Regions from separate parts of the Tatumella ptyseos genome, predicted to be linked through region 1. Evidence: predicted binding sites of a transcription regulator. Region 1 holds the regulator's gene; each other region holds the start of a gene.
What was found. Region 1 encodes PurR, which represses purine synthesis genes. Its sites were predicted from a motif close to CANGCAAACGTTTGCNTG; they were not measured.
Positions count from the first base shown of each region.

Region 2: purL (phosphoribosylformylglycinamidine synthase) is a predicted target of PurR. The motif match lies at 3,118-3,135, and genes of this name have one in related genera.
Region 3: cvpA (colicin V production protein) is a predicted target of PurR. The motif match lies at 3,706-3,723, and genes of this name have one in related genera.

Region 1 covers NZ_CP130649.1:1,476,578-1,482,378, forward strand. Annotated here, with positions in the region: gene cfa (cyclopropane fatty acyl phospholipid synthase) at 1-618, opposite strand, end outside; gene punC (purine nucleoside transporter PunC) at 827-1,996, opposite strand; gene punR (DNA-binding transcriptional activator PunR) at 2,099-3,001, shown strand; gene purR (HTH-type transcriptional repressor PurR) at 2,998-4,023, opposite strand; gene QJR74_RS06970 (C40 family peptidase) at 4,223-5,008, opposite strand; gene QJR74_RS06975 (Grx4 family monothiol glutaredoxin) at 5,354-5,686, shown strand; gene rnt (ribonuclease T) at 5,701-5,801, opposite strand, start outside.
Region 2 covers NZ_CP130649.1:2,188,575-2,194,375, forward strand. Annotated here, with positions in the region: gene purL (phosphoribosylformylglycinamidine synthase) at 1-3,029, opposite strand, end outside; gene mltF (membrane-bound lytic murein transglycosylase MltF) at 3,300-4,751, shown strand; gene tadA (tRNA adenosine(34) deaminase TadA) at 4,748-5,221, opposite strand; gene QJR74_RS10435 (TIGR01777 family oxidoreductase) at 5,600-5,801, opposite strand, start outside.
Region 3 covers NZ_CP130649.1:1,989,844-1,995,644, reverse strand. Annotated here, with positions in the region: gene QJR74_RS09430 (DedA family protein) at 1-473, shown strand, start outside; gene accD (acetyl-CoA carboxylase, carboxyltransferase subunit beta) at 619-1,533, shown strand; gene folC (bifunctional tetrahydrofolate synthase/dihydrofolate synthase) at 1,606-2,862, shown strand; gene dedD (cell division protein DedD) at 2,864-3,607, shown strand; gene cvpA (colicin V production protein) at 3,784-4,269, shown strand; gene purF (amidophosphoribosyltransferase) at 4,305-5,801, shown strand, end outside.

The sequences.
Region 1 (5,801 bases):
AGCCATTTTTTGTTGCTCAGCAGAAATCGTCACGCCTTTGACCTTAACTTGATAATGTTTAGCGGCATATTCTGAAAGCCCGCCCCAACCACAACCAATATCTAATAAAGTCATCCCCGGTTGCAGTTGTAATTTACGGCAAATGAGATCCAACTTAGCTTCTTGAGCAGCATCAAGATCAGATGCTGACGACCAATAGCCACAAGAATATTGCATATAGGGGTCGAGCATTAATGAGAAAAGGTCATTTCCTAAATCGTAATGTTCTTTCCCAACGATCCAAGCCCGTTTCCTGGATTGGAGATTAGTGAGTCGCGCGGTAGCAATACGTAAAGTATCTTTAAAATGATGCGGGAGTTGATGATCTAATTTGTGGCGTAAAACCTTCGTGAAAAATATATCTAGGCGGTCGCATTCCCACCAACCATCCATATAACTTTCACCTAAACCTAAAGAACCTTCTTGTAAAACACGTTTAAAAAATTGTTGATTGACGACACGAATATCACCCGGTCGTGAGCCGTTAATTTGAATATCTGCACTGTCGAGTAGCTCCTGTGCAATACGAAACCAATGATCTTCTTTGAAAGTAACTTTTTCAATACATGACGTAGACATATGCGTATATCACCTGTTCAAATAACACACCACGCTTGGAAGCGGTTGCATGACTTTCTGGAGAAAGGTAAACAGCTATTCATCAGTGACTACTAATTATTTTTATGAGGTGATTGAGTAAAGTTTTGTAGGACAACAACCACCAAAATCAGTATAGGACCGACTTCGGTGGAGTTCAATAGCGAATAAATAACTAAGTAGAAATGGGTTAGCGGGGGGAGTTATCAGCGGATGACTGGTAGAAAAAACCACACAGTGCCAAAATTACAGTGGATGCCATGGCAATTACCGTAACCGTAACCACTTCTTCGATCTGTGAAGAAACCCAAAGGCTGTATAAAAAGCATAACCCGAGTTGCGTAAAGTTTTGTACTGAAGCGGCTTTGCCGCTGTGCTCAGGAAAAGCCTTTAACGCTTTCGATACCACTATCGGATAAATGGCGCCGTTGGCCATCGCCATTATGCAGAAGGGTACGAGTAAGCTAAAAAGAGTAGGTGTTAGCCATAAACCGACGATAAGTAATCCTAAAATACTGATCAAGTACGCCAATAGAAGCCAAGGTAAGAGTTGTTCACCTTGATAACGGTTAAGTAATGCACGGCAACCAAACCCACCAATCAAAAAGGTGACAGTTTGTGGAATATAGCTAAGTCCAATTTCACTCGGGCTTAGGCCCAATTGTCCCATAATAAAAGGCGATCCGGTTAACCAGGCGAAAAAGCTTGCCGAACACGCTGCATAGATAACAATGTTCCCTGTAAATTGTGGCTGTAGAAGGAGGGTCTTATAAGATAAGGACTCAACGTCAACTGCCGTGGATCGAGTAGTGGAGGGCAGTAAGTAGAGGGTTAGTCCTAATAGCACACCGCTAATTAAAGTTAATGTTGTGAAGATTGCTTGCCAATCAAAATGGGTAAGTAGCCAAGCACCAATCAGTGGAGCAAGAGCTGGTGAGAGGGCCACCAGCGGCATGATCGACGCGAACATTTTATGCGCCTTCTCTTTAGGGAAATGATCAAGCACCAAAGACTGCCAGCACACCGCTGCTGCACAAACGCCACAAGCTTGGAGAAATCTTAACGCCAATAATAGGCGAGCATCTTTCACCCATACTACCGCTAGGCAACTTAGGGTGAATATCGACAGACCATAGAGCAGTACAGTTCGGCGGCCAATTTTATCTGATAACGGCCCCCAAAATAATTGCGCACAACAGAATCCTGCCAAGAACAAACTTAAGCTGGCGCTGACCATATTCGCACTTGTCACCAGATAGTCTTGCATCGCGGTAAATGCAGGAAGATACATATCGGTTGCCAAAAAGCCGAGCATACTCAGTAAAGCGAGATAAATAAAAAAGAGTTTTGGATGTTGCATGGAGCGTCCTAGTCAAAATAATCCGAGGAGTGTAAAAGGATGCAGACTTGTTTGTAAAACGGTAATATTTGCCAACATCCTTCAAAATAATTGAAAGCAACTATGTGGTCAGAATATACCTTAATGGTAATTGATAGTGTGGCGCGCAATGGAAGTTTTTCGGGTGCGGCTCAGGAACTACATAGAGTTCCTTCTGCGATCAGTTATTCAGTAAAACAAGTAGAAGAGTGGTTAGCTGTCGATGTATTTGAGCGGCGCCATCGTGATGTGGTATTAACTCCCTCTGGTGAGCACTTTCTCGCTGAAGCGCGCAGTGTTATCAAAAAAATGAATGGCACTCGTCAACAATGTCAGCAACTTGCCAATGGTTGGAGGGGCCGTTTCTCTGTAGCCATTGATAGGATTGTGAAACAGACTCGAGTCGAACAGCTCGTCTTGGATTTCTATCGTCATTTTCCAGATGTTGAGCTTCATATTAATGATGAAGTTTTCAATGGCGTGTGGGATGCGTTAGCGGACGGACGGGTTGATATGGCGATCGGCGCAACGCAAGCTGTCCCAGTATCTGGGCGCTTCAGTGTTCGCGATATGGGTAAACTCTCTTGGCGTTGTGTCGTGGCTCACGATCATCCTTTGCGGGGAGAAACATTCATTAGGGAAGAAGACTTACGAGTATGGCCTTCCTTAGTCATTGAAGACACCTCAAGGGTTCTCCCACGTCGTGATACTTGGACATTGGATAATCAACGCCGTCTAGTTGTACCGAATTGGTCGGTAGGAATACGCTGTGTACAAAATGGTCTATGTGTTGCGATGGTGCCGTCGCACATTGCAACGCTTTACCTTAAGCAGGGGACACTTGTCGAATTACCGATTAGCTATCCAGATAGCCCTTGTTACTTGAGTTGGCGAGAGAATAGTTTTTCACCAGTGTTACAATGGATATTGGATTATCTGGGGAATACAGCCACTCTCAATCAAGAGTGGCTAGAGGCGAAGGATTAACGGCGATAATCCCTGTAAGGGCCATCAATAACAGAACGCCGTTCAACCAGTTGAGGATGAATTTCAAGACGTTGCGCCTCATCGCGTTTATTGACAATACGATCGAGTAGCATCTCAAGCGCTTTTTCGCCTAATTCAATTTTAGGTTGATGAATGGTCGTTAGGGCGGGGCTAAAATAACGCGAATTACGGATGTTATCATAACCAATGATCGAAATATCTTGAGGCACATTCAATCCCTGCTCATTGGCGGCGCAAATAGCCCCCATAGCCATTACGTCACCACCACAGAACACGGCAGTGGGGCGTTTTTTCTGTGAAAGGATCTGCTGCATGGCCAGATAACCCGATTCTGATTCGAAGTCCCCTTGTACAATCCACTCCTCGCGAGGGATAATGCCTTCATCATTTAGCGCCTTAATAAAGCCTGCTAAACGCCCCCCACCTGTGTGGCGCTCCATCTGACCAGGGATACAGCCGATATCTCGATGGCCACGATCCAATAGGTAACGGGCGGCTAAATGTCCTCCCGCAAAAGCATTATCTTCAACAGTATCGGTAAAATTGGCGTGAGAACTTCCCCAATCCATCACCACCATCGGTAATTGGCTATGCTCTTCAAGCATTTTCAACAGAGAATCAGGATACTCGGCACACATCACCATTAAACCATCGACACGTTTTTGCGCCATCATCGAGAGATAGGCCCGTTGTTTTTCAAAGTCAGTATGGGCATTAGCCAATAATAGTGTGTAACCATGTTGAAAACATTTTTTTTCAATCGCTTCAATGATCTCTGCCCAATATGGGGCTTCTACTGACGTCGATAATAAACCAATAGTCTTGGTGGTATTGACCTTTAAACTACGTGCAACAGCACTGGGCGAATAGTGAAGGGCATTAATGGCCTCCCAAACTGTTTGCTGTGTTTGTTCGGCAACGAAACGGGTTTTATTAATAACATGAGAAACAGTGGTGGTGGAAACCCCGGCGAGTTTTGCCACATCTTTTATCGTTGCCATGAGGGGAATCTCCTAGGAAAGCGTTTGCGTTTGCGCAACTTAAAATTAAGGGGGTGGATTCTAGCAGGCTAAAAGGGGTAAAACGAGCTTTTTGCGCAACGCAGCTAAATCGTTTACAAATCGTTACCTTGGAAAGTGTTTTTAGTCGGTAATAAAAAATCCCCGACAGAGCGGGGATTCGTTGGTAAGCAATTTATGGCTATCGAACCGAGTTCGGCGTCATGACTCGTCGAGCGCCAATATAATGTTTTTGCCAATACTCACCAGTGAGATCGGTAATTTGGATATCTTTGCCAGTACGAGGTGATTGAATAAACTTACCGTTGCCGACATATACTCCAACATGGTCGGCAGCCCCCCGGCGATGGATACGAAAGAACACCAGGTCACCTTTTTGAAGTGAATTTCTTTTTACTGGAGCAGCGTCACGTAAGTGATACATTTCGTTGGCCGTACGTGGAATCTTAAATTTAACTAAATCCTTATAAGCATAATAGACTAGACCGCTACAGTCGAAACCGGTATGCGGAGAAGTACCGCCCCATTGATAAGGTTTACCGAGCTGATTCATCAACTTATTCATCGCCGTCTGACGTGCTTTTTGATATTTCTGGTGGTGCGTAGCACTCATTACCATCGCCGCAGAGTGGGGTGAGGCGATACGGGTGTTATGACGAGCCAGTACTTTTTGACCTGCGTAATATTTTTTGCGAGTGAGGCGTGACTGAGCAAGTTTTGAAGATTTAGTTTTAGGCGGGGTAGAAAGCTTTTTCTTAGCAATATGCTTAACTTTGTGGGGTTCAGAGTGTTTGGCCCGTTTGCTAGCTGTTTTAACCTGTTTGCGCTTTCGGCGTGTGTCTTCTGCCGCGACTTTCTTGACTGATTTATGCGCAGTGGCATTGAGATGTCGTTGTGGGGCTGCCTCAGCGACATTAAAAAAAAGTTGCATAAATGCAAGTATTGAAAGCGTAATTATTAGCCGCATATTTAGTATTTAGTCAGTGTTGTACTCAAAAAAGAGTCAGTGAGTAAAAATAACCTCTGACAACGTTGTCAGCCCCATAAGCCATTCTAATCCAGAACTTTTCAAAAAGTTAAGCGAGAATTCAATTAAATCTGTTACTAAGCGTGATTGCGATAATTACTTATGTATCAATTTTACCCACTGCGGTTAAATAACCTTTTTTATTGTGATCTGAGTCACATATTTATCGACTAATAAGATAATTCTTATCTGGAGGCAACTAACTAATTAAACTAGCAAGGAATTTCACACCGGCTAAGATAAGCGGTACACTGTAAGAAATTAAGCTGTTGTTGAGGAAGCAAAATGAGCACTTTAGAAAAAATTAAGACACAAATCTCTGAAAATCCAATTCTTCTTTACATGAAAGGGTCCCCTAAATTACCAAGCTGTGGTTTTTCTGCGCAAGCTGTTCAGGCGCTATCAGGGTGTGGTGAACGTTTTGCTTACGTGGATATTCTACAGAATCCAGATATTCGTGCTGAACTCCCTGCCTACGCTAATTGGCCGACTTTCCCACAACTGTGGGTCGACGGTGAATTAGTAGGGGGATGTGACATTATTATGGAAATGTATCAGCGTGGCGAACTGCAATCTCTTATCAAAGAGACTGCAGACAAATATCGCGAAGTAGAATAACTTCAGATTATTGCTTAAGTGGCGGGGCCGTTTTCCGCCACTTGTTGCGCCTCACTTGCCAGCGGCCATCCACCAAGACGTTTCCATCTATTCACTAGTTCACAAAAAAGCGCAG
Region 2 (5,801 bases), 710 kb from region 1:
TTCGCTTGATGCTCTTCATCTGCACAGGCTGGGTTATCACGCAGGCGCTGCATTTGCCACGTGGTTTCTGCCCACCACTCACGCAGTTGTGAACGCTGTTCTGAGTAAACCGTTTCGCCCTCAGCAATCACTTTAAAGTGATTTCCAGGTGTTGCTGAACCGATCACGAACAGTTCGTTATCCAGTCCATGCTCTGAGAAAATGGCTTGAACGGTATGCAGATCATCCTGTGCAATTTGTAGTACTGCTCCAAGTTCCTCGGTGAATAAGGTGGCAACGGGATGAGCACCTAACGCACTAATGTCTGCATCGATAGCACAATGGCCGGCAAAAGCCATCTCTGCCAGTGTCACCAATAATCCACCATCGGAACGGTCGTGATAGGCCAGTAGTTTTCTCTCACTGACTAATTGCTGAATAGCATTGAAGAAACCACGTAGCTTCTCGGTATCACGTACATCCGCAGGATGTTGTCCAAGCTGACGATAAACTTGCGCCAACGCGGTCGCGCCAAGGGCTTGCTGTCCTTGACCAAGATCGACCAGAAGCAATAAGTTATCCTGATCGCTCTTAAGTTCCGGTGTAACGGTCAAGCGTACATCGTCGACACGGGCAAAGGCTGTAATCGCTAATGACATGGGTGAAATCACTTCACGGTCTTCACCCTGCTCTTGCCAGCGCGTTTTCATCGACATAGAGTCTTTACCCACTGGGATAGTTAAGCCCAGTGCTGGGCAAAGCTCTTCGCCCACGGCTTTTACCGCATCGTATAAGCCAGCATCTTCGCCAGGGTGGCCCGCTGCAGCCATCCAGTTTGCAGAGAGTTTAATCTGTTTTAAATCGCCAATCGCGGTAGCCGCTAAGTTGGTTAGGGCTTCGCCCACGGCTAAACGAGCCGAGGCCGCGTAGTCCAATAAGGCTACTGGCGCGCGTTCACCCATGGCAAAAGCTTCACCTGTATAGCTATCTAAGCTAGTGGTAGTCACCGCACAGTTAGCAACGGGGATCTGCCAAGGGCCTACCATTTGATCGCGAGCAACCATCCCGGTTACCGTCCGGTCACCGATGGTGATCAAAAAGGTTTTTTCCGCAACCGCCGGTAGATGAAGGACGCGTTTTACGGCTTCAGCCAGATCAATATCTTGGGCAGTAAAGCTATCTCCCTTCGCCTGCTGGCGACGCACATCGCGGGTCATTTTCGGGGTTTTACCCAGTAAAACGTCGAGTGGCATATCGATGGGTTGGTTAGCGAAGTGTGGATCCTCAAGCGTTAGATGCTGCTGCTCTGTCGCTTCACCGATAACGGCGTAGGGTGCGCGTTCACGCTGACAAATAGCGTCAAACTCTGCTAATTTGTCGGTATCGATCGCTAACACATAACGCTCTTGAGATTCATTACACCAAATCTCTAACGGCGTCATACCTGGCTCATCATTTAGGATCTTGCGCAGATCAAAGCGTCCGCCGCGCCCACCATCTGAGACCAGTTCTGGCATCGCATTGGACAGGCCCCCTGCGCCAACGTCATGAATAAACAGAATCGGGTTCTGTTCACCGCGTTGCCAGCAACGGTCGATGACTTCTTGGCAACGACGCTCCATTTCGGGGTTATCACGTTGTACTGAAGCAAAATCCAGATCGGCATCCGATTGTCCGGAATCCATCGATGAAGCCGCCCCACCCCCTAGACCAATGTTCATAGAGGGCCCACCGAGTACAATGAGTTTTGCCCCAACAGTGATTTCACCCTTTTGCACATGATCGTCACGGATATTGCCAATACCGCCCGCCAGCATAATTGGTTTATGGTAGCCACGAATTTCATCGCCATTATGGCTACTGACTTTCTCTTCATAGGTCCGGAAATAGCCATTCAGTGCTGGGCGGCCAAATTCATTATTAAATGCGGCGCCGCCTAGAGGGCCATCTAGCATGATATCTAGCGCGGTAACAATACGCTCGGGTTTACCAAAATCCTCTTCCCATGGTTGTTCAAAACCAGGGATACGTAAGTTTGATACCGAGAAACCGGTTAAACCAGCTTTAGGTTTCGCCCCACGACCGGTTGCTCCCTCATCGCGGATTTCCCCGCCTGAACCGGTTGCGGCACCTGGCCATGGGGAGATAGCGGTTGGGTGATTGTGTGTCTCAACCTTCATTAAGATATGAATAGGTTGTTGATGGAAATCGTACTGGCCTGTTTCGGATTCTGCGTAGAAACGCCCTGCAACAGAACCTTCCATGACTGCGGCATTATCTTTATAAGCAGACAGTACATGGTCTGGTGTCGTTTCGAAGGTGTTTTTAATCATTTTAAACAGCGACTTTGGTTGCGCGACGCCATCAATGATCCAATCTGCGTTGAAAATTTTATGACGGCAATGCTCTGAGTTAGCTTGAGCGAACATGTACAACTCGACGTCATTTGGGTTTCTGCCCAGCTGGGTGAAAGCATTGAGCAGGTAATCAATTTCATCTTCTGCTAGCGCGAGTCCAAGACGAATATTTGCCTCAGAGAGTGCTTGACGCCCCCCTTGTTGAATATCAATGGAGGTAAGAGGGTGCGGCGTATGCTGCGTAAAGAGTTGTGCGGCGTCAGCAAAATCGGTGAAGACCGTTTCCATCATTCGGTCGTGTAGTAACGCTGCGACCTGCTCAAACTGAGCCTTATCCAGTTTAGGTGCATCTATATAGAAAGCTAATCCACGCTCTAAGCGCTTCACCATCGGTAGCTCACAATTATGTGCGATATCAGTGGCTTTTGATGACCATGGAGAGATGGTGCCAGGACGCGGGGTCACTAATAGAAGTTGCCCTTGCGGCGTATGCTCGGCCAATGATGGACCATAGCGTAATAACTTTTCTAGTCGCGTTGTTTGCTCATCAGTTAACGGTTGCGTCACCTCCGCGAAATGCACATATTCGGCATAGAGTGAACGGATAGGTAACTGAAGTTCTTGAAAGGTGGTGACTAGTTTGTTAATTCGAAAGGCAGACAGGGCAGGCGAACCACGCAAAATTTCCATCATTAATCATCTCTCGTCGTCGGTATGTCTGGCTGACATACTCTGGCGCTACAGTGGGAAAACGGCGCTAGTATAATGAATCTCGCTGCAATACGAAACCGTTTGCGTGGAATTTATCACAATAGACCTTGTCTGATTTGATGAACATTTATTGCTTTAAAAGTTGCTCTCTGCCGTTAAATTGCTCAGAATGCACCCCGTCTTGCGCTTAGAAATCATCAGATTCACTCCCTAACATTAGGGGAATCGCGAGCAGAACCGAGAGATAACTATTTGAAATGTATAAAATTTAATTATTTCTTTATCGGTCTTGTCACCTTATTATTAGCATCAGCTTTATGGCCAGCAATACCCTGGCACACTGGGAAACAAGATTCTCTTGCGCAGATCCAATCGCGCGGAGTGTTGCGTATCAGCACCCTGAATTCGGCGCTGACCTACCAACAGGTTAAAGATCAACCGCAGGGAATGGACTACGAACTCGCTAAGCGCTTTGCGGATTACTTAGGCGTTAAGTTAGAGGTCACCGTCCGTCCCAATATTAAAAGTTTGTTTAACGACTTATCTGAGCAACATTCAGACCTTCTCGCCGCCGGCTTGAACTGGGACGAACATCGCGCACAGAAATATGTCGCTGGACCCGCTTATTACAGCACCTCGCAACAACTGGTTTATCGTATCGATAAGCCGCGACCGAAAAGCTTGAATGACTTACAGGGAACCTTAAGTATTCTCGATGGGTCAACGTTCGCGAGTACGCTTGAGGCAGAGAAGGCCAATCGCTATCCCGCTTTACACTGGGTAACCGAAAGTCATCTTGGACCTCAGCAAATTTTACGAGAGGTAGTAGAAGGTAAAATTGATTACACCATCGCTGACTCAGCGACGGTAGAAATGATGCAACGGATTTACCCCAAACTTGCTGTCGCCTTTACCGTGACGCAAGAGCAGCCGGTAAACTGGTATATCGCAGGCAACCAAAGTGACAGTTTGCATGCCGCAATGTTGGATTTTTTCAGTCAACTGAACGAGCAAGGAACATTAGCGCGTTTAGAGGAAAAATATTTAGGGCATTCAGGACATTTCGACTACGTCGATACCCGGAGTTTCTTGCAAGCCGTAGATACACGATTACCGACGCTAAAGCCGGTGTTCGAAAAATATGCCCAAAACTTTGATTGGCAGTTGTTGGCCGCGATGGCTTGGCAAGAGTCACATTGGGATCCTCAAGCTACCTCACCGACTGGTGTGAGAGGGATCATGATGTTAACTAAGACCACAGCGAGTAGCTTAGATGTCAGCAATCGTCTCGATACCGAAGAGAGTATTCGAGGGGGAAGCGAATATCTTCAGCAGCTTATCCAACGATTACCGTCGGACATCCCGAAAGATGAACGCGTATGGTTTGCGCTAGCCGCTTACAATATCGGTTTAGCTCACTTAATGGATGCACGGCAATTGACGGTCGACCAAGGGGGCGACCCGAATAGTTGGAGCGATGTAAAGGTACGTTTGCCATTACTAGGTAAAAAACGCTACTACTCGCAAACCACTTACGGTTACGCACGTGGGCAAGAAGCCTACGATTATGTTGAAAAAGTACGTAAATACAATTTGAGTTTAGTCGGCTATCTGCAAGAGATGGAGCAACTGCCTCTTGTACCGCCTCATACACCAAGTGGCATTTCTACTACCCCAGTGGAACCACAATTAGTGATGAACTAACTCTGTTGAGCCCGCGCCGCTAGGCGTGCGGCTTTTTTTTCGGCCCGACGTTGCCTAAAAAAATCACTCAATAAAGCACCACACTCTTCTGCTAATACCCCTCCACAAATCATCGGCTGATGATTCATCCCGGGATGACGTAAGATATCGACCAGCGACCCCGCTGCACCGGTTTTTGCATCACTCGCCCCAAAGACAATCCGCCCAATACGACCATGGATCATGGCCCCTGCACACATTACACAAGGTTCTAAAGTGACATAGAGTGTCGTATCGAGTAAGCGATAATTGCCTAAGGCCTGTCCGCCTTGACGAATTGCCATAATCTCCGCATGCGCGGTCGGGTCATGATCGGTAATCGGTAGATTCCACCCCTCGCCTATCACCTGCTGTTGATAAACTAGTACTGCGCCGACCGGGACTTCACCCAAGGTATGCGCGCGCTGAGCAAGTTGTATCGCATGGCGCATCCATTTTTCATCATTATTAGGGGAAAGAGTATTGTCCACCGTCACGATCCTTAAAGCAGTAAGTAGCGGGGCATTATACGCATTGCTTCCCCTTTTAGGGCGAGATTATTGAGAGAGGATTAGCCGCTTCACAACGTTAGCGCTTAAATATTGAATTTTATGTAGAAAACGAGAGATGCTAATGGATAACAGGCTATGCATCCCTTTTCATACCCTCCCCGAAGCGGGGCAATATATCGTCCACTCTAGTATTAACACCACATCCACCCTAAGTGTGCTAACAGGGATTGCGTTTTTACATTTTGAGTCTTTCTGAGAGTGAAATGGCTGGTTTGAGGGGAGAACCCCCTCCCCTCACGTATTAATTTTAATAATGTTCTACTTATTGATAACCTCTTCAAGTGCGGGTTGTAGTGTGCTATAGCGAAACTGGTAACCTGCATCCATAAGTCGTTGAGGCACAGCCTGCTGCCCACCTAGCACTAATACTGCAGATTCGCCCATTAGACAACGGACGGCAACGGCAGGCACACGCATAAAGCATGGACGATGTAATACCTTAGCCAGCTGTTCGCTAAAT
Region 3 (5,801 bases), 510 kb from region 1:
CTAGCAATGCGTTAAATGTGCATATGATGGTGGGATTATTAGTGATTGCTGCGGTACTGGGTGATGCACTGAACTACACCATCGGACGTTTATTTGGCGAAAAGCTCTTTAGTCGCCCAAATTCCCGTATTTTTCGCCAGAGCTATCTCGATAAAACTCACCAGTTTTACGATAAACATGGCGGTAAAACCATTATCCTCGCGCGCTTCGTTCCCATCGTCAGAACCTTCGCCCCTTTCGTCGCCGGGATGGGTCGGATGAGCTATCGCCAATTTGGATTCTATAACCTGATCGGCGGCGTATGCTGGGTGGCATTATTTAGCTACGCTGGCGCTATTTTCGGTGATCTACCGGTGGTGAAAAGCAATATCAACCTATTAATCGTTGCGATTATAGTGGTCTCGGTACTGCCTGGCATTATTGAAGTGATCCGCCACCGGATGAAAAAGAATAATACAGATCCTGCATCATAATGCTGATATCTGTATAATTGCTCCATATTTTTATCCACAGAACCTCGCGGTTGTGGTTTAATGAGCGCTATTTATTGGCTGTTGAGTAATCATTCAGCAGAAACACAGTGACTGGTAAAACCAGGTTCAAACAGAAAGGTCCTCAATGAGCTGGATTGAACGAATTCTTAACAAAACAAATGTTGCCCCTGCCCGTAAGGCGAGTATTCCTGAAGGGATTTGGACAAAGTGTACAAGTTGTGGTCAAGTACTCTATCGTGCTGAGCTAGAACGTAATCTCGAAGTCTGTCCTAAATGTGATCATCACATGCGTATGCATGGGCGTGATCGCTTGAATGCTTTTCTCGATCAGGGTACGACTCTTGAGCTAGGCAGCGAATTGGAACCGCGTGATTTACTGAAATTCCGCGATTCCAAAAAGTATAAAGACCGTATCGTAGCGGCGCAAAAAGAGACCGGTGAAAAAGACGCTCTGATTGCAATGAAAGGTCAGCTGCATGGTATGCCAGTTGTGGCGGTTGCTTTCGAATTCTCCTTCATGGGTGGTTCGATGGGAGCAGTGGTCGGGGCGCGTTTTGTAAGAGCCGCCGAACAAGCATTAGAAGAGGGGTGTCCACTCATCTGTTTCTCCGCCAGTGGTGGGGCACGTATGCAAGAAGCGTTAACGTCATTAATGCAAATGGCCAAAACGAGCGCAGCCTTAGCTAAAATGCGTGATCGGGGTCTGCCGTATATTTCGGTACTGACTGACCCAACAATGGGCGGTGTCTCAGCAAGCTTTGCAATGCTCGGCGATCTCAATATTGGTGAGCCCAAAGCACTGATTGGTTTTGCAGGCCCGCGTGTTATAGAGCAGACGGTACGTGAGAAATTACCACCGGGCTTCCAGCGCAGTGAGTTCCTCATCGAGAAAGGGGCGATCGATATGATTATTCGCCGACCTGAATTACGCTTCAAGCTGGCGAGCCTACTTGCCAAGATGATGAACCTTCCGGCACCACTTCCTGAAGAGCTTCCGCCAGCCCCTGAAAAGGTTGAGCAATCGCCTAGCGACGCTTAATTCTATATTGCACATTGAAAGACGCTCTGGTAGCGTCTTTTTTATCATTGTATTAGCGAAAAAATTCATACCATGTCTAAGCCTCAGTCTCCACACTCGTCTTCCTCACTTCAGGAATGGCTGGATTATCTTGAACAATTGCATGGTCAAGCCATCGAACTTGGTTTAGATCGTATCCGCCACGTTGCGACCAAGCTGAATCTGCTTAAGCCGGCCCCCTTTGTGTTTACGGTAGGGGGGACTAATGGTAAGGGAACCACGTGTCGTACATTAGAAGTCTTATTAATGGCGGCAGGATACCGGGTTGGGGTATATAGCTCGCCACACTTTATTCGTTACTCTGAGCGTGTGCGGATCAACGGCCAGGAATTGAGTGAACAGCACCACATCTCAAGCTTCCATAGCCTTAACGAAGGACGTGGTGAGACGTCGTTGACCTTTTTTGAATTTAGCACCTTGTCGGCATTACAGTTGTTTAAGCAAGCTGACTTAGATGTCGTGATCTTAGAAGTAGGGTTAGGTGGTCGACTTGATGCGACAAATATAGTTGATGCTGACGTCGCAGTACTCACCTCTATCGCACTTGATCACACTGACTGGTTAGGGCCTGACAGGGAAAGTATTGGCCGCGAAAAAGCCGGTATTTTTCGTCAAGGCAAACCTGCAGTGGTAGGCGAACCCGATATGCCAGTGACTATTAGTAAGGTCGCACAAGATAAAGGGGCGATTCTATTATCACGGGATAAAGAGTGGTCCTTTAGTGCCTCGTCTCAAAGTTGGCAGTTCCAAGATATTCAAGGAAAGTTGATAGAATTACCGCTACCGCAGGTACCGCTAGCGAATGCCGCGACTGCGCTTGCTGCATTGCGTGTCTCTGGGCTGACGCTAAGCGAAGCCGTACTCAGAGAGTCTATTGCAACGGCAACCTTACCGGGGCGTTTTCAGATCTTGCAACACTCGCCAATGGTGATTCTTGATGTCGCGCATAACCCTCATGCGGCGCGTTACCTGGTCGATAAAATTAAACAGCTCGCGCCTGCAGGAAAATTACGAGGCGTTTTGGGGATGCTTCACGATAAAGATATTGACGGTACTGTCACGATATTATCTGAAGTGGTCGATCACTGGTATTGTGCCAGCTTAGAAGGTCCCCGCGGTGCCACAGCACAACGGTTACAGCAGATTTTACCGGCTGCTAACGGTTATCAGACGGTAGAGCAAGCTTGGTATGCAGCCTTAGCACAGGCTGATGCGGCAGATGTTGTCTTAGTTTGTGGATCTTTTCATACCGTTGCGGCGGTAATGGCGTTGAGCGATAAGGAGCAGTAACGTGGCCAGTAAATTTCAAAATCGGATGGCGGGAACTATCATTCTGGTGGCTCTCGGTGTGATTATTTTACCCGGCTTACTGGATGGCAAAAAAAAGCATTATCATGAAGAGTTTGCGGCTATCCCCTTGGTTCCTAAACCAGGTGATCAACTGAATGATGAGATGGTTCCACCTGTTACTCAGCCAATCCCGTCGAAAACCATTCGTCAGCAGGCAGCCCAACACATACCCGCCGATGGTAGTGCGCAAGAAGCTTCCCGCGGGAGTGTTACGTCGCAACCTCAAGCAGGGATGAATAGCACACAGCTACAGATGCAACGTGCCCAAGAGCAGCTGGCGCAGCGCGAAGCGCAACGTCTAAAAGACCAAGCACGTCAACAGCAAGAAGCTCAGCGTCAGGCGCAAGCGAAGCAACAACAGTTAGCCGCACAGCAACAGCAGGCTGAGGCGCAGCAACGTCAACAAACCGCTGCACAGAGTAACGCCTCATCAACGCCGACCGGTCAGGCCTACGTGATTCAGCTTGGGGCCTTACGTAATGCTTCTCGCGTTTCTGAAGTGGTTGAACAGCTTCGCGGCGCAGGCTTCAAAGCTTATTCCATTCCCGCTACACCGGTACAAGGGCAAATTAACCGTATTCTCGTAGGGCCAGATACCTCGAAGAGTCATCTTCAGTCTCAGGTGGCTGAGTTGAAGGCTAAAACAGGACTATTTGGAGTGGTCATGCCTTACCGGGTGCATTAATTCTCCCAAGATTAACCTCCGTCATTGGGGGATGAATAGGGCAGGGCAATTCCTAAAAATCAGGAATTGCCCTTTTTTAACTTGGCGCAGGAAAACCATACGCAAACGTTTTCTTTTTCTGTTAGAATGCGCCGCGATAGAGGAAACACTGTCATGAAGTGGTATAGGTTACGCGGATGAATTGGATTGATTACGCCATATTAGGCATCATTGGACTCTCTTCATTAGTCAGTCTCATCCGAGGATTTGTGAGGGAAGCCCTCTCATTAATTACCTGGGGTTGTGCATTTTTCGTCGCGAGCCATTACTACCCTTTACTGGCAGATTGGTTTTCGGGTTTTGAACAACCCATGGTCCGAAATGGTATTGCCATTGCGGTGCTCTTTATCACCACGCTAATTGTGGGCGCTCTGGTCAATTATGTGATTGGTAGTTTAGTGGATAAAACCGGCCTGTCAGGAACCGATCGGGTATTAGGGGTCTGTTTCGGCGCGCTACGCGGCGGGTTAATTGTCGCAGCTATCCTCTTCTTTCTCGACACTTTTACGGGATTTTCCAAAAGTATCGATTGGACACAGTCACAGTTGATTCCACAGTTCAGTATTGTCATCAGATGGTTTTTTGACTATCTGCAGAGCACATCGAGTTTTCTACCCCGATAGTGAGTCGGGACAAGCGGCTATGAGGAAATGACACCATGTGTGGGATTGTCGGTATCAGTGGTTTTTTACCTGTAAACCAAGCAATTTATGATGCGTTAACGGTGCTGCAACACCGCGGTCAAGATGCGGCAGGCATTTGTACTATTGATCAGCTCAATTGCTTTCGCTTACGTAAAGCGAATGGACTCGTCAGTGATGTGTTCGAGGCACGTCACATGCAACGGCTTCAAGGAACAATGGGTATTGGCCACGTCCGTTACCCTACAGCAGGTAGTTCAAGTGCTTCGGAAGCCCAGCCGTTCTATGTCAACTCTCCATACGGTATTACGTTGGCACATAATGGCAACTTAACCAATGCACATGAGTTGAGAACACGGTTGTTTGAACAAGGGCGCCGCCATATCAATACAACCTCTGACTCTGAAGTTCTGCTCAATGTCTTTGCTCAAGAGCTCGATCGTTTCCAAGATTATCCCTTAACAGCGGATAATATCTTTACCGCTATCGAGTGTATGCACCGCCAGATTCGTGGCGCTTATGCTGTTGTAGCGATGTTGATTGGCCACGGTATGATTGCTTTTCGGGATCCGAACGGTATTCGTCCTCTGGTGTTAGGTAAGCGTCAATTACCTGATGGCCGTACAGAATATATGGTGGCATCTGAGAGTGTTGCCTTAGATACACTGGGCTTTGAGTTTATTCGTGATGTAGTGGCGGGTGAAGCGGTCTATATCACTGAGCAAGGTGAACTCTTTACGCGCCAATGCGCTGACAATCCGAAGAATAATCCCTGCTTATTCGAGTATGTGTATTTCGCTCGTCCCGATTCTTTTATCGATAAAATCTCCGTTTACAATGCAAGAATACGCATGGGGACTAAGTTAGGGGAAAAGATTGCTCGTGAATGGGCTGACCTCGATATTGATGTAGTCATTCCTATTCCTGAAACTTCGACGGATGTTGCACTGGAAATTGCTCGAATTCTCGATAAACCCTATCGTCAGGGATTTGTGAAAAACCGTTATGTAGGACGGACTTTCATCATGCCGGGACAGCAGTTACGCCGCAGCGCAGTCCGCCGTAAACTCAACGCCAATCGCGCAGAGTTCCGTGATAAGAACGTGCTATTGGTCGATGACTCCATTGTGCGTGGGACGACTTCTGAGCAAATCATTGAGATGGCTCGAGAAGCCGGCGCTAAGCGAGTTTATCTTGCGTCAGCGGCACCCGAAATTCGCTTCCCGAATGTTTACGGTATCGATATGCCAAGTGTGAATGAATTAATTGCGCATGGCAGAGAAGTGGATGAAATCTGTGAATTGATCAAAGCGGACGCGCTTATCTTCCAAGATCTTGATGATCTGATCGAGGCAGTTAAGGAAGAGAACCCGGATATTTCAGATTTTGAATGTTCAGTTTTCAATGGTGTCTACGTGACACAAGATGTTAATCAAGAGTATTTGGATTATCTGCAATCACTGCGTAAAGATGATGTGCAAGCGGTGGCCCGACAAAATGAAGTGGAAGGGCTA